2 regions of the Streptomyces sp. NPDC007808 genome follow, and region 1 is predicted to be linked to the other one. Evidence: predicted binding sites of a transcription regulator. Region 1 holds the regulator's gene; the other holds the start of a gene.
The links. The regulator HrcA, encoded in region 1, represses chaperone genes, less so after heat shock. The targets are predictions, from matches to a motif close to TTNGCACTCNGNNNNNCNGAGTGCNAA.
Positions count from the first base shown of each region.

Region 2: groL (chaperonin GroEL) is a predicted target of HrcA. The motif match lies at 6,377-6,403, and genes of this name have one in related genera.

Region 1 covers NZ_JBIAEQ010000002.1:667,121-675,031, forward strand. Annotated here, with positions in the region: gene ACFYNL_RS09285 (hypothetical protein) at 48-608, opposite strand; gene ACFYNL_RS09290 (16S rRNA (uracil(1498)-N(3))-methyltransferase) at 699-1,448, opposite strand; gene ACFYNL_RS09295 (nitronate monooxygenase) at 1,445-2,575, opposite strand; gene dnaJ (molecular chaperone DnaJ) at 3,003-4,139, opposite strand; gene hrcA (heat-inducible transcriptional repressor HrcA) at 4,140-5,156, opposite strand; gene ACFYNL_RS09310 (MBL fold metallo-hydrolase) at 5,321-6,064, shown strand; gene ACFYNL_RS09315 (DUF3097 domain-containing protein) at 6,107-6,922, shown strand; gene ACFYNL_RS09320 (Uma2 family endonuclease) at 6,900-7,490, opposite strand; gene hemW (radical SAM family heme chaperone HemW) at 7,594-7,911, opposite strand, start outside.
Region 2 covers NZ_JBIAEQ010000007.1:154,938-162,848, reverse strand. Annotated here, with positions in the region: gene ACFYNL_RS26245 (methyltransferase) at 1-849, opposite strand, end outside; gene ACFYNL_RS26240 (helix-turn-helix domain-containing protein) at 978-1,802, opposite strand; gene ACFYNL_RS26235 (DinB family protein) at 1,945-2,490, shown strand; gene ACFYNL_RS26230 (hypothetical protein) at 2,532-3,107, shown strand; gene ACFYNL_RS26225 (NADH:flavin oxidoreductase) at 3,263-4,390, opposite strand; gene groL (chaperonin GroEL) at 4,591-6,213, opposite strand; gene ACFYNL_RS26215 (cold-shock protein) at 6,597-6,803, opposite strand; gene ACFYNL_RS26210 (MoaD/ThiS family protein) at 7,256-7,531, opposite strand; gene thrC (threonine synthase) at 7,528-7,911, opposite strand, start outside.

The sequences.
Region 1 (7,911 bases):
CGGGGACAGGCCTTCGGATCACTTGGCCAACTCCCGCGGCGATGCGCTCACTTGCCCTCCGGCCAGCAGTTCGGATGCTGCTTGCAGTAGACGGTCTTGGTGACCGTCACCGTGACCGTGGGACCGGGCTGCTGTCCGCCGCCCGGGGCGACCGGCGAGGGCTTGGCGTTGCAGTTGCCCAGCCCGTTGACGTGGAACCACTCCTTGCCGTCGATCTTGGCGACGAGGTCCCCGCGCACACAGGCGCCGCTGACGGCCCGGGTGATCCGGCCGGTGACGGTGATGTCCTTGCCGTCCTTGGTCTCACCCTCGCAGTCGACCTCGACCACGGTGTTCTCACTCGCCGTCGGCGCGGAGGACCTGCCGCCGCCGTCGTCGTACGAGCCCGTGCAGTTGAGCCACTGCACGTCGGCCTTCTGCCGCCGCAGTTCCTCGGTCACGGTCTGGTCGGTCGTGAACGCCACGGTCGCGCTGCTCAGCCCGCCCGGATCGCAGGCCACCAGCGCGCCGGCGGCGACCACGGCGAGCCCCGCCACGCCCGCCGCACGCACGCCGCGCGCACGACCCGTGCGGTCCGCTCGACCCCAAACCCTCCTGAACGCCCCCATGGAGGGCAGCCTGCCACTGTCCCGGCCGGCGCGGTAGAGCGCATACGGCCACTGTCGGCGCTCCCGGCCCGCCCTCCGAGCGCGGCCGTGTCAGGACCAGCGGCCGGTGCGGCCGAGAAGCAGAGCCGTCGCCGCCGTTCCGGCGGTGGAGGTGCGCAGCACGGTGCGGCCGAGACGGTACGCCTTCGCGCCCGCCTCCTCGAAGAGGGCCAACTCCTCGGGGCTGACGCCGCCTTCGGGTCCGACGACGAGCACGATCTCACCCTCGGTGGGGAGTTCGGCCGTCGCCAGCGGCTCGCTGCCGTAGTCGCGCTCCTCGTGCAGGACGGCGGCGAAGTCGGCTCCGGCGAGGAGCGCCGCGACCTGCTTGGTGGTGGCCGCGTCCGCGACCTCGGGGAACCGTACGCGGCGGGACTGCTTGCCGGCCTCGCGGGCGGTGGCCCGCCACTTGCCGAGGGCCTTCGCCCCGCGCTCGCCCTTCCACTGCGTGATGCACCGGGCGGCCGTCCAGGGCACGATCGCGTCCACACCGGTCTCGGTCATGGTCTCGACGGCCAGTTCGCCGCGGTCGCCCTTGGGCAGGGCCTGGACGACGGTGATGCGGGGGGACTGCGGGGGTTCCTCGGCCACCGAGCTCATGTGGACGATGAGCCGGTCCTTGCCCTCCGTGCCGACGACCTCGCACTCGGCAAAGCGGCCTGCGCCGTCCGTGAGGACGACGGTCTCCCCGGGCCTGAGCCTCTTGACGGAGACGGCGTGCCGTCCCTCGGGGCCGTCGAGGACGCACCGCCCGGCGTCACCCGCGTCGAAGTGCTCGACGAGGAAAACGGGAGCCGTCATCGCCTCGCACCCCCTGCCGGGCGGGAGGACAACGCTGTCGCCGCGGCGTCCAGTTCGGCGGCCAGCACCTCCACCAGCTGCCCCGCGGGCAGTTCGCGTGCCATCCGGTGCCCCTGTCCGGCCCACAGCGCCATGCCCTGCGCGTCCCCGGACGCGGCGGCCTTCTTGCGCAGGGGCGAGGTCAGGTGGTGGACCTCGGGGTAGGCGGCGGGGGCGTACGGCCCGTGCTCGCGCATGAAGCGGTTGACGAGGCCGCGGGCGGGGCGCCCGGAGAAGGCACGCGTCAACTCGGTCCGTACGAAGAGGGGGTTGGTCAGTGCCTGCTTGTGCAGGGGGTTGGCGCCGGACTCGGGGGTGGCGAGGAAGGCGGTGCCGAGCTGGGCGGCGCTCGCCCCGGCCGCGAGGGCGGCGGCGATCTGGCTGCCGCGCATGATGCCGCCGGCGGCGACTATGGGCAGGCTCACGGTCTCCCGGATCTGCGCGACGAGCGAGAGCAGCCCGATGCCGGTGCCGTCGGTCTCGGGGTTGTCGCGATGGGTGCCCTGGTGCCCGCCGGCCTCGATGCCCTGGGCGATCACGGCGTCCGCGCCGGCCTGCTGCACGGCGAGGGCCTCGTCCGGCGTGGTCGCGGTGACCAGGGTGAAGGTTCCGGCGCGGCGGAGCGACTCCAGGACCTCGCGGCCGGGCACCCCGAAGTGGAAGGAGACGACCGGCACCGGGTTGTCGAGCAGCACGGCGAGCTTGGCGTCGTACCCGTCGTCGCGTCCGCTGTCCGGGTCGCCCAGCTCGGTCTCGTACCAGGCGGCCTCGCCGGCCAGCTGGTGGGCGTAGACGTCCACGGCCGCCGCAGAAGCGGGCGCGGCGCCGGCCGCTGCGGTGCTGCCGGTGCTCGCGCCGGGGTGCTCGGGCTGCGGCATGAAGAGGTTGACCCCGAAGGGCTTGGTCGTCAGGCCCCGCAGCTGCTTGATCTCCTGGTACATCCCGTCGGCGGTCTTGTACCCGGCGGCGAGGAACCCCAGCCCGCCGGCCTCGGACACGGCCTGGGCGAGATGCGGCACGGAGACGCCGCCCGCCATGGGGGCCTGCACGATCGGGAGGGGGAAGAGATCGGTCAGCGCGGAGGACATGACGGCATGTTGTCACGTCCCTCTGACAAGTCCGAATCGACCCTTCCCCTTGGCACGGGCCGGTGGATCCCCGGCCCGCGGCCCCTTGGAGTCAGCGCCCGTCGAACGCGTCCTTCACCCGCGAGGACAACCCCTGCTGCCCCGACTGACCCTGCCCACCCGGGGGACGAACCCCGGACGCCCAGCAGCCCACCGGGACCGACTCAGCGCCCGTTGAACGCGTCCTTCAACCGCGAGAACAACCCTTGCTGCCCCGGCTGACCATGCCCACCCGGGGGACGACCCCCGGACCCCCAGCAGCCCACCGGGACCCACTCAGCGCCCGTCGAACGCGTCCTTCAACCGCGAGAACAACCCCTGCTGTCCCGACTGACCCTGCCCACCCGGGGGACGACCCCCGGACCCCCAGCAGCCCACCGGGACCCACTCAGCGCCCGTTGAACGCGTCCTTCAACCGCGAGAACAACCCTTGCTGCCCCGGCTGGAACTGCCCCTGGGGCCGCTCCTCGCCTCGCAGCTTGGCCAGTTCGCGCAGGAGGCGCTCCTGCTCGGGGTCCAGCTTGGTCGGGGTCTGGACCTCGACGTGCACGATGAGGTCCCCTCGGCCGCCGCCGCGCAGATGCGTGACGCCGCGCCCGTGCAGCGGGATCGACTGACCCGACTGCGTACCCGGCCGGATGTCGACTTCCTCCAGCCCGTCCAGCGTCTCCAGCGGCACCTTCGTGCCGAGGGCCGCCGCGGTCATCGGGATCGTCACCGTGCAGTGCAGGTCGTCGCCGCGCCGCTGGAACATCGCGTGCGGCAGCTCGTGGATCTCGACGTACAGGTCACCGGCGGGACCGCCACCGGGCCCGACCTCGCCCTCACCGGCGAGCTGGATCCGCGTGCCGTTGTCGACGCCGGCCGGGATCTTGACCGTGAGGGTGCGGCGGGACCGTACGCGGCCGTCGCCCGCGCACTCCGGGCAGGGCGTCGGGACCACGGTTCCGAAGCCCTGGCACTGGGGGCAGGGCCGGGACGTCATGACCTGGCCCAGGAAGGACCGGGTGACCTGGGAGACCTCACCGCGGCCGCGGCACATGTCGCACGTCTGGGCGGAGGTGCCGGGCGCCGCGCCCTCACCGTTGCAGGTGTTGCAGACGACGGCCGTGTCGACCTGGATGTCCTTCGTGGTGCCGAAGGCCGCCTCGTCGAGCTCGACCTCCAGCCGGATCATCGCGTCCTGGCCGCGCCGGGTGCGCGAGCGCGGGCCGCGCTGGGACGCCGTACCGAAGAAGGCGTCCATGATGTCCGAGAAGTTGCCGAAGCCGCCCGCGCCGAAGCCGCCGGCGCCCGCGCCGCCCGCCTGGGACAGCGGGTCGCCGCCGAGGTCGTAGACCTGCTTCTTCTGCGGGTCCGACAGCACCTCGTAAGCGGCGTTGATCTCCTTGAACCGCTCCTGGGTCTTCGGATCCGGGTTGACGTCCGGGTGCAGCTCGCGAGCGAGCCGCCGGAAGGCCTTCTTGATCTCTTCCTGCGACGCGTCGCGACGCACGCCGAGAACGGCGTAGTAGTCCGTGGCCACTTACGACTCCGCCAGGATCTGTCCGACGTAACGTGCCACTGCGCGTACCGCTCCCATCGTTCCCGGGTAATCCATGCGGGTCGGTCCGACCACGCCGAGCTTGGCGACTGCCTCGCCGCCCGAACCGTAGCCGACCGAGACCACGGACGTGGAGTTGAGTCCCTCATGGGCGTTCTCGTGGCCGATGCGCACGGTCATGCCCGAATCCTTCGCCTCGCCCAGCAACTTGAGGAGCACGACCTGCTCCTCCAGCGCTTCGAGCACCGGCCGGATGGTGAGGGGAAAGTCATGTCCGAAGCGGGTGAGATTGGCGGTGCCGCCGATCATCAACCGCTCCTCGTTCTCCTCGACGAGCGTCTCCAGCAGGGTGGAGAGCACGGTCGAGACGGTGCCGCGGTCCTCCACGTCGAAGCCCTCGGGGAGGTCCTCGACGAGCTGCGGCACATCGGTGAAGCGCCGCCCCGCGACCCGGCTGTTCAGCCGCGCGCGTAGATCCGCGAGCGAGGCCTCGCCGAAGGGTGCCGGACAGTCGACCACCCGCTGCTCGACCCGCCCGGTGTCCGTGATCAGCACCAGCATCACCCGTGCGGGCGCGAGCGAGAGCAGCTCGACGTGCCGCACGGTCGAGCGGGTCAGCGAGGGGTACTGCACGACGGCGACCTGCCGGGTGAGCTGCGCGAGCAGCCGTACCGTGCGCGCCACGACGTCGTCGAGGTCGACGGCGCCCTCCAGGAAGTTCTGGATGGCGCGCCGCTCCGGCGGGCTCATCGGCTTGACGCCGGCGAGCTTGTCGACGAACAGCCGGTAGCCCTTGTCGGTGGGGATCCGCCCGGCACTGGTGTGCGGCTGGGCGATGTAGCCCTCGTCCTCCAGGGCCGCCATGTCGTTGCGGACCGTCGCCGGGGAGACGCCGAGGTTGTGCCGCTCGGTGAGCGCCTTGGAGCCGACCGGCTCCTCCGTCCCGACATAGTCCTGGACGATGGCGCGCAGCACCTGAAGCCTGCGTTCACTCAGCATCTCGCGCACACCTCCAGAACTCGTTCCCTCGATATCTCGCCTGGCACTCTGCGCGGGCGAGTGCCAGCCGTCCCCGGCCCAGTGTACGGCCGTGGGGTACGCCCCGGGCAAGGCCGGTCCGGCACCACCGTGCCTGACGGTGGTGTCTTGGCTAGCGTCGCCGTATGACGGTGACTTGGGAAGAGCTGGGGTGGGAGCGGCTGGCCGCCGAGGTGGGCCGGTGCCGGCTCCCGGTGTGGGACTGCACGGCCGGGCTGGTCGTGGGGCGGGACACGGCACTGGTGATCGACGCCGGGTCAAGCCTCGGCGAGGGCGCGCGGTTGCGTACGCAGGCGCAGTGGCTCGCGGGTCACCGTGTGACTCATCTCGCGCTGACCCATCCCCACTTCGATCATGTCTTCGGGGCGGCGGCGTTCGCGGGAGCGGAGATCTTCGGCGCCGTGGGCATGGACACGGTCTTCGCGCAGCGACACGCGCGCGAGGAGCTGCGCGCGGACGCGGTGGGCAACGGCCTGGACCCGGAGTCGGCGGAGGAGGCGGTGGACGCCCTGGTGCACCCGCGCCATGAGGTCAGCGGCGAGTGGACGCTCGACCTCGACGACGACCACCAGGTGCTCCTGGCGAACGTGGGCCCGGCGCACACCGCCCATGATCTGGTCGTGCTGGTGCCGGGCCGGTCCCCCGGCGATCGTGAGGTGGTCTTCTGCGGCGACCTGGTGGAGGAGTCGGGCGAGCCCCAGGCCGGCCCCGACTCCGTACCGTCCCACTGGCCGGCGGCACTGGACCGGCTCCTGGATCTGGGCGGCGAGGACGCGCTGTACGTGCCCGGTCACGGAGCGGTGGTGGACGCGGAGTTCGTACGACGCCAGCGCGACGCCCTCGCCGACCGCTTCGGCGTGTCGCGCTGATCTACGCTCCCTGACGGCCGGACTTCTCCTATCGTCACTCGAATGCGCCAGTACTCCGCCGACCTGACTCCGCCCTGGAAGAAGCCCCAGCCGGTCCCCGAGGTCCCGGCGGAACCGGGCCTGGTGGTGGAGGAGCCCGGCACCGGCTTCTGCGGCGCGGTGATCCGCTGCGAGGCGGGCACGGTGACGTTGGAGGACCGCTTCGGCAAGCACCGGGTGTTCCCGCTGGAGCCGCGGGGGTTCCTGCTGGAGGGCAAGGTGGTGACCCTCGTCCGGCCGTCGGGCGCGGCTCCGGTACGCCCCACCCGTACGGCATCCGGTTCGGTCGCCGTCCCTGGCGCACGCGCGCGCGTGGCCCGCGCCGGCCGGATCTACGTCGAGGGCCGGCACGACGCCGAGCTGGTCGAGAAGGTGTGGGGCGACGACCTGCGCATCGAGGGCGTGGTGGTGGAGTACCTGGAGGGCGTCGACGACCTGCCGTCGATCGTGGCCGATTTCGCACCGGGTCCCGACGCGCGGCTGGGGGTGCTGGTCGACCACCTGGTGCCGGGCAGCAAGGAGTGGCGTATCGCGCAGGCGGTGACGAGCGAACACGCGCTGGTCGTGGGTCACCCGTACATCGACATCTGGGAGGCCGTGAAGCCGTCGTCGCTGGGGATCCCGGGGTGGCCGAAGGTGCCGCGCGGGCAGGACTGGAAGACGGGGGTGTGCCGGGCGCTGGGGTGGCCGTCGGAGAACACCGGGGCGGTGTGGCAGGCGATTCTGGGGCGGGTGGGGTCTTACAAGGACCTGGAGCCCGAGTTGTTGGGGCGGGTGGAGGAGTTGATCGACTTCGTCACGGATAGCGATGCGGCCTGATCTTCTCGTAGGTGGAGAATTCGCTGGTGTCCAGTTCGATATTGATGGGCTCCAACGGCGTGAGGTCGCCGAACTTGGTGATCCGCTGACGGCGATAGTCCGCGTTCTCTCCGTGGCCCGTCGGTTCCGTGAGCAGTACGCACTGCGCCATGACCGGATCGATGATCAAGTACGCGGGTACCTTCGCCGCTGCGTAGATCGAACGCTTGACTCCGTAGTCGCGGTCGACGCTCGTCTTGGAAACGACCTCCACGAGCATGGTGATGACCTCGGACGGCATCAGCCTTCCCTGACCTGGTCCGGTGCCCCGCTCAAGCACCACAAGGTCCGGCTGCGGCTCACTCGTCTCCTCAAGGATGGCGATGTCCTGGGTCTGGAGCCGCCGCCAGCGCTGGCGGGGGATCTGGTCCACAACCGCCTCCACGATGTCGTTGTGGGCCACGTCCGGCCCCGCCATCACCACGATTTCCCCCCGGAGGAGCTCGACTTTGAATCCCTCGGGAACCTCGAAGTTCTCGAAGAACTTCACGATGTCGGTGGTCATCGGTCGGTCGTCCACAGCGGTCATCTCCGCAGCCCTCCGGTTCCTGCCACCGTCGCTCACGGGGGCAGCGTACGAATCAGGTTAGGGACCGAACCGGCCTCCCGCACCGATTCACCCACCCGAGTGATCAGTCCACCAGATCCCGAACGACCGCATCCGCCAGCAACCGCCCCCGCAACGTCAGCACCGCCCGCCCCTGCGCATACGGCCCCTCCTGCAGCAGCCCCTCCCCCAGCGCCCGCCGAGAAGCCGCGAGCCCCTCCTCCCGCAGCAGCTCCAGCGGCGCCCCCTCCCGCAGCCGCAGCTCCAGCAGGATCCGCTCGACCCGCCGGTCCTCCTCCGACAGAAGTTCACGCCCCGCCCCCGGCGACCGCCCCGCCGCCAGCGCCGCCGCGTACGCGCCCGGATGCTTCACGTTCCACCAGCGCACCCCGCCCACATGCGA
Region 2 (7,911 bases), on a different contig from region 1:
GGCCTCGTCGTCCTCGACGGTTTCCGGCAGTACGGGCTCCACGATCAGCACCCGCCCTCCCGGCGGCAGCACCTCGCGGCAGTGGCGCAGGATCGTCACCGCCTGGTCGTCGGACCAGTCGTGCAGGATGCTCTTCATCAGGTAGAGCTGCGAACCGGCCGGGACGGCGCGGAAGAAGTCCCCGGCGACCAGGGAGCACCGCTGCTGAAGCCCGTGCCGCTCAAGGGTCCGCGGCGCCTGGGCGAGACCGTCCGTCGTGTCGAGGACGACGCCGGTGAGGCCGGGGTGGGCGGCGAGGACGGCGGCCAGGAGGGTGCCGTCGCCGCCGCCGACATCCGTGACCGAGGTGTACCGGCCGAAGTCGAAGGCGTACGGCAGCACCGCGGCGGTCTCCGCGACGGCCTGGCTCATCGCGGCGTTGAACTCGGCCGACAGTTCCGGGTGTTGGGAGAGGTGGCTGAAGAAGTCCGTACCGAAGACCGTGTCGAAGGCGATGTCGCCGGTGCGGACGCTGCCGTCCAGGTGCTCCCAGGCGCGGATGATCGCGGGCTCGGTGAACATCCGCACGAACGAGGTCAGGGACTCCGGGTGGGCCGGGTCGAGGAGGCTGCCCGCCGGGGTCACCGAGAAGGTGTCCGGGGCGTGTTCCCGCAGCAGGCCGAGGCCGGTCAGGGCGCGCAGCAGGCGGGTCATGGGCTGGACCTCGGCTCCGGCGGCGACGGCCACCTCGGCGGCCGGGCGCGGCTTGTCGCCGACCAGCTCCGGGACCTTCAAGCGGACGGCCGCACGCAGGGTCTGCGCGGCCATGCTCCCGAAGGCGAGACGGACGATCAGGTCGCGGTCGGCCATGCCGGCCGTTGCTCGGACGTCGGTGTCGGTGTCGGGCACAGAGGTGTCCCTTCAGTGAGTCGGTGTGGTGGAGAACGGTGTGGTGGAGAACGGTGTAGTGGAGCGGGGCGCGGTGGAGCGGGGCGCGGCTAGTCGGCGGACGTGACCGTTCCGGCCAGGGCGCCCGGCGTGCATCCGGCGAGGGCGAGCACATCGCGGTGAAGGTGGGACTGATCGGCGTAGCCGCAGGTCAGGGCGGTTTCGCTGATGCTCGCGCCCGCGCACAGCGCCCTGGCGGCGTGGTCGAAGCGGACCAGCATGGCGGCCCGCTTGGGGGTGAGGCCGATCTGCGCGCTGAACCGGGACCACAGCCGCTTGCGGCTCCACCCGGACGACGCGGCGAGGTCGTCGACCCGCACCCGTCCCCGGCGGGCCACGATGGTGTCCCAGGCGGCGGCGACCTCGGGCGCCATCGCCGGGGCACGGGCGGCCCGCCGGGCGAGGAAGTCGTCCATGAGCGCGAGGCGTTCCGACCACGTCCCGGCGTCGGTCATCCGCTCCCGAAGACGTCGCTCGTGCCGCCCCCACAGGTCCTCCAGGCCGGTCACCGACCCGTCGAGCTCGCGTGGCGGGACGCCCAGCAACGCATACGCGGCCCCGGGCGACAGGCACACCTCGACGCACTCGATCCCCTCACCGCGGACGCGGGCGGGGCCGGGCGACAACGAGGCGACGAAGCTCCGCGGAGACCGGGACCCGTCGGGGCCCTCGACGGTGACCAGCCCCTCCCCGAGCCCGATGACGACGACCACGACGGGCTGGGGCAGCACCCGCATGTCCAGCCCGGCGGCCGCGCGGTCGCGAAATCCGGCCATCCGGACGCCGTCGAGGGACGTGCCGGCGGGGAGGGCGACCTCCCAGCCGTGGTCGGTGCCGCGATGTACGGGGGCGGACCCCGGTTCCTGGCTGCGCATGCCACCAGCGTCCCCGACTCCGGCGGCCCTGTCTTGGACGAAAGTTCCGGGCGGACCGAGCGCAAAGAGGACAGGATCTGACCTCAATGGCTCCTAACGTGGTCCACGACCGCTGGAAGACACGTCCTTGGAGGCCGACGCCATGAGCGAGACCACCCCCGCCACCGCCACCGCCACCGCCACCGGTGAGCGCGCCGATCTGCTGGAGTCCCTGGCCAAGCACCGCGAGTTCCTGCGCCTGACCGCCCGTGATCTCACCGACGAGCAGGCCGGGCAGCGGACCACGGTCAGCGAGCTGTGCGTGGGCGGTCTCATCAAGCACGTCACGGTGGTGGAACAGAACTGGGTGGACTTCATCGAGCACGGCCCGTCGCCGAAGGCCGACTTCGACGCCATGACCGAGGAGGACTGGGCCCGGCGGGCCGACGAGTTCCGGATGCTGCCCGGCGAGACGCTGGCAGGCGTGCTGGCCGCGTACGACAAGGTGGCGCGCCGTACCGACGAGTTGGTGGCCACCCTGCCCGACCTCGACGTCTCCCACCCTCTGCCCAAGGCCCCCTGGTACGAGCCCGGTATCCGCTGGACGGCCCGCAGGGTGCTGCTGCACATCATCGCCGAGACGGCCCAGCACGCCGGACACGCCGACATCATCCGGGAGTCCCTGGACGGCGCGAAGAGCATGGGCTGACCATTGGCGGACGGCCCGGGGACTGGCACAGACTGGCACCCATGAACCACGCCCAGCTGACCGCCCTGGGCCGCGCCCTCCGCCTCCTCGGCGAGCACGGCGAGGCCCTCACCGCCACCACCCCGGACGCCAGGCTGCACGAGGTGAAGGCGGACCTGCGCCGCGCCCTCGACCTGCTCGACGAGAGCGTCGCCGGCGCCGCCCCCAGCACACGCTGCCCGGAGCACCCCACCGGCCCTGTCGACCCCGCCGCCCCCGACCTGTGCCTGCTGTGCGAGACCCGGCGCCGAGCCGCCCGCCGCTCCGAGTTCAACGGCCCCGCCCCCGCCGCACCCCGCACGTCCGAGCACCCCGTCCCCTCCCGCTACGGCGTCCGGGGTGACCGCCCCCAGCCCCAGCAGCGCTGGCTGCCGGAGCTGTGGAACGGGCAGGAGTGGCAGCTGTGCGGCACCCCGCGCCGGGACCGCCGGGAGGCCGAGCTCTATCTCGCCGCCCAGCGCCGGGGACCGCGTCCCGCGATGGCGTACCGGCTCGTGCACGAGTTCACGGACTACGAGGTGCTGCGTGTGTGGGGCACCCCGATGCGGGTCGACATCGAGCCGATGGGCAACCTGTAGGCGGCCTTCCGGCCAGGGCCTCGCCGCCGCGCCCGCCGGCGCCTCGGACCCGGCCGTCGGCCCGGGGGCGACCGGCTCCCCCGTCGGCCCCGGGACGACCGGCTCCCCCTGACGACGAACCCCTCGTCTCCCAGACGACCGCGGGGTGTCCGGGATCAGCTCAGCGTCTTGAGCGCCGCCGCGTCGTACGGCTTCAGCTCGTCGAGGCGGTCGCCGAGGACCTTCGCCGCCCACTCGGGGTCCTGGAGCAGGGCACGGCCGACGGCCACCAGGTCGAACTCCTCGCGCTCCAGGCGGTCCAGGAGGTCGTCGATGCCCTTGACCGCGGATCCCTCGCCCACGAAGGCCTGGATGAAGTCACCGTCCAGGCCGACCGAGCCGACCGTGATGACGGGCCTGCCGGTCAGCTTCTTCGTCCAGCCGGCCAGGTTGAGGTCGGAGCCGTCGAACTCCGGGATCCAGTAGCGGCGGGTGGAGGCGTGGAAGGCGTCGACACCGGCCGCGGCCAGCGGGGTGAGGATGGCCTCCAGTTCCTCGGGGGTCTCGGCGAGACGGGCGTCGTAGGCCTCCTGCTTCCACTGCGAATAGCGGAAGATGACGGGGAAGGAGGCGGAGACCTTCTCCCGCACGGCGGCCACGATCTCCGCCGCGAACTTCGTACGGGCCACCGGGTCGCCGCCGTACGGGTCCGTGCGGCGGTTGGTGCCCGCCCACAGGAACTGGTCGAGCAGGTAGCCGTGGGCGCCGTGGAGCTCGACACCGTCGAAGCCGATGCGCTCGGCGTCCGCGGCGGCCTGCGCGAAGGCGCCGATGACGTCGTCCAGATCGCTCCGGGTCATCACCTTGCCCGTGGGCTCGGTCGCGCCGATGCGCAGACCGGAGGGGCCGACGGCGGGGGCGTCCGCGAAAGGCGGCTGGCCCTGCTTGCGGACCATGCCGATGTGCCACAGCTGCGGGACGATCGTGCCGCCCGCCGCGTGCACCGCCTCGGCGACCTTCGCCCAGCCCGCGAGCTGCTCCTCACCGTGGAACCGCGGGACGCGGTCGCTCTGCCCTGCCGAGTCGTGACCGACGTACGTCCCCTCGGTCACGATCAGACCGACGCCGGCGGCGGCGCGGCGGGCGTAGTACGACACCACGTCCTCGCCGGGAACGCCGCCCGGCGAGAACATGCGCGTCATCGGGGCCATCGCGATGCGGTTCGGCACGGTCAGACCGTTGATCACGGCGGGCCGGGACAGGATCTGGGCCGCACGGGAGGCGGGGGTCTCGGTGACGGTCACGCGGGTCTCCTCGGGGGTGGGGTCTGCAAACCGGTAGGTATGTGCGCCTGCATTGTTGCAGCCTCTTAAGCAACTGATCGTACGGGCGCCGCATTCCCCGTCCCACCCCCTCCGGCCGTGACCCCGGACACGCCCGAGGGCGGCACCCCCTGTCTCCAGGGAGTGCCGCCCTCGGTAGGACGAGCCCGATCCGCGAGGGATCAGAAGTCCATGTCACCGCCCGGCATGCCGCCACCGGCGGGCGCGGCGGCCTTCTCCGGCTTGTCGGCGATGACGGCCTCGGTGGTGAGGAACAGCGCGGCGATGGAGGCGGCGTTCTGCAGCGCGGAACGGGTCACCTTCGCCGGGTCGATGATGCCCTCGGCGATCATGTCGACGTACTCACCGGTCGCGGCGTTCAGGCCGTGACCGACGGCGAGGTTGCGGACCTTCTCCACGACGACGCCGCCCTCAAGACCACCGTTGACGGCGATCTGCTTCAGCGGGGCCTCCAGCGCGAGCTTCACGGCGTTGGCGCCGGTCGCCTCGTCACCCTCCAGCTCCAGCTTCTCGAAGACCTGGGAGGCCTGCAGCAGGGCCACGCCACCACCGGCGACGATGCCCTCCTCGACGGCCGCCTTGGCGTTGCGCACGGCGTCCTCGATGCGGTGCTTGCGCTCCTTGAGCTCCACCTCGGTGGCGGCACCGGCCTTGATGACCGCGACGCCGCCGGCGAGCTTCGCCAGGCGCTCCTGCAGCTTCTCGCGGTCGTAGTCCGAGTCGCTGTTCTCGATCTCGGCGCGGATCTGGTTCACCCGGCCGTTGACCTGCTCGGAGGAGCCGGCACCGTCGACGATGGTGGTCTCGTCCTTGGTGATGACGACCTTGCGGGCCTTGCCCAGCAGGTCGAGCGTGGCGTTCTCCAGCTTGAGGCCGACCTCCTCGGAGATGACCTCGCCGCCCGTGAGGATGGCGATGTCGCCGAGCATGGCCTTGCGGCGGTCGCCGAAGCCCGGGGCCTTGACGGCGACGGACTTGAAGGTGCCGCGGATCTTGTTGACGACCAGGGTCGACAGGGCCTCGCCCTCGACGTCCTCGGCGATGATCAGCAGCGGCTTACCCGACTGCATGACCTTCTCAAGCAGCGGAAGCAGGTCCTTGACCGAGGAGATCTTGGAGTTGGCGATCAGGATGTACGGGTCGTCGAGGACGGCCTCCATACGCTCCATGTCGGTGGCGAAGTACGCCGAGATGTAGCCCTTGTCGAAGCGCATACCCTCGGTGAGCTCCAGCTCCAGACCGAAGGTCTGGGACTCCTCGACGGTGATGACGCCTTCCTTGCCGACCTTGTCCATGGCCTCGGCGATGAGCTCGCCGATCTGGGTGTCGGCGGCGGAGATGGAGGCCGTGGAGGCGATCTGCTCCTTGGTCTCGACATCCTTGGCCTGCTCCAGCAGGGCGGCGGAGACGGCCTCGACGGCCTTCTCGATACCGCGCTTGAGGGCCATCGGGTTGGCGCCGGCGGCTACGTTGCGCAGGCCTTCCTTGACCAGGGCCTGGGCGAGAACGGTCGCGGTGGTCGTACCGTCACCGGCGACGTCGTCCGTCTTCTTGGCGACTTCCTTGACCAGCTCGGCGCCGATCTTCTCGTACGGGTCCTCGAGCTCGATCTCCTTGGCGATGGACACACCATCGTTGGTGATCGTGGGGGCGCCCCACTTCTTCTCGAGGACGACGTTGCGACCCTTGGGGCCGAGCGTCACCTTCACGGCGTCCGCGAGCTGGTTCATGCCGCGCTCGAGGCCGCGCCGCGCCTCCTCGTCGAACGCGATGATCTTGGCCATGTGAAGTGGTCCCTCCAGGACTGGGGGTGATTCCTTCGGACCGCGCCCGCGCCCGCGACGGACGGCCTGCCTGCCTCGTGGTTCCTTGCCCCACCCGGCTTGCGGGCCTCACCGACCCGGTCCTTCGTTGTCACTCTCACCTTCAGAGTGCTAACGCCAATGATTAGCACTCGACCCAGGAGAGTGCAAGGCGCGCTCGCGAAGCGGGCGCTCATTGAGGGGCGGCGGTCGGGTGACGGACGGGTGCAAGCGGCTCTCGGTGTTCGGGCGGGGCGCACGCCCCGGCGCACACGGGCTTCGAGGGACCCCGGGCATGGCGAAGGGCCCGCACCCCGGGAGGTGCGGACCCTTCGAAGAACGTCGCTGCAGTGTCGACGCGTGCTTCAGCTGGTCGCCAGACGGACCATGTCCGCCTGCGGCCCCTTCTGGCCCTGCGAGATCTCGAAATCGACCCGCTGACCTTCCTCCAGGGTGCGGTACCCGTCCATCTGGATCGCGCTGTAGTGGACGAAAACATCCGCACCACCGTCGACCGCGATGAAGCCGTACCCCTTCTCCGCGTTGAACCACTTGACGGTGCCCTGAGCCATGCCTAACTCCCCTATTACTGGCCCTTGCACAGATCCACACTTCGCGGATCCGGGTCAGACCTCACCCCCCATCGGTCGGGGGCGTGCGCCGGAACGCGTCGACCGCGGCTGAATGTATCTGCCCAACTGCCGTCTGCAACAGGTCAATCGGACGAGAAATCCGGGCACGGCCGGTCGGGAATGTGGGGACAATTCCTCTGACTTCAGGTCAAGTCGGGCCCGGCAAACATGACAAAAGCCGCATAAAACCCACACAGTTTGGCTACTTCTTGTCGGGCATGCGGCAGAAATCCAGGGCTGTCGACTCAGGGATCGGCAGCGCGTTCCCCAACTGTACCTCGCTCAACCACACAGAATTGCCCCCTCCGCTTCTCTCACGGTGGGGGCAATTCGATGAACTCTCGGTAATTGGGGTTACCGAAGGTAATGATCGGTCATTCGGTCAGCCGTGTTCAGCCGCCGGCGACGGCCGGGATGATGGAAACGCCCGCTCCGTCCGGGGTGGCCGTCTCCAGCCCCTGCTCGAAGCGCACGTCGTCGTCGTTGACGTACACGTTGACGAACCGGCGCAGCTTGCCCTGGTCGTCGAGAACACGAGCGGCGATCCCGGTGTGGTTCTTCTCCAGGTCGGCGATGACCTCGCCGAGGTTCGTGCCCTCGGCAAAGACCTCGGCCCGACCGCCGGTGTAGGTGCGCAGGATGGTGGGGATGCGGACGGTCACGCTCATGCGAGGCCAGCCTCTCGGAAGGAGTCCAGGTTCGGGCGGATGGTGGCGGTGAGGCCGGTACCGGCCACCGCGTCGAGGGTCTTCAGGCCGTCGCCGGTGTTGAGGACGACGGTGGTCTTGGCGGGGTCGAGCAGACCGTTGTCGATCAGCTTCTTCGTGACGCCCACCGTCACCCCGCCAGCGGTCTCCGCGAAGATGCCCTCGGTCCGGGCGAGCACCTTGATCGCGTCGACGACCTGCTCGTCGGTCACGTCCTCCACCGCACCGCCCGTGCGGCGCGCGATGTCGAGGACGTACGGACCGTCGGCCGGGTTGCCGATCGCGAGGGACTTGGCGATGGTGTTCGGCTTCTGGGGGCGGACCACGTCGTGGCCGGCCTT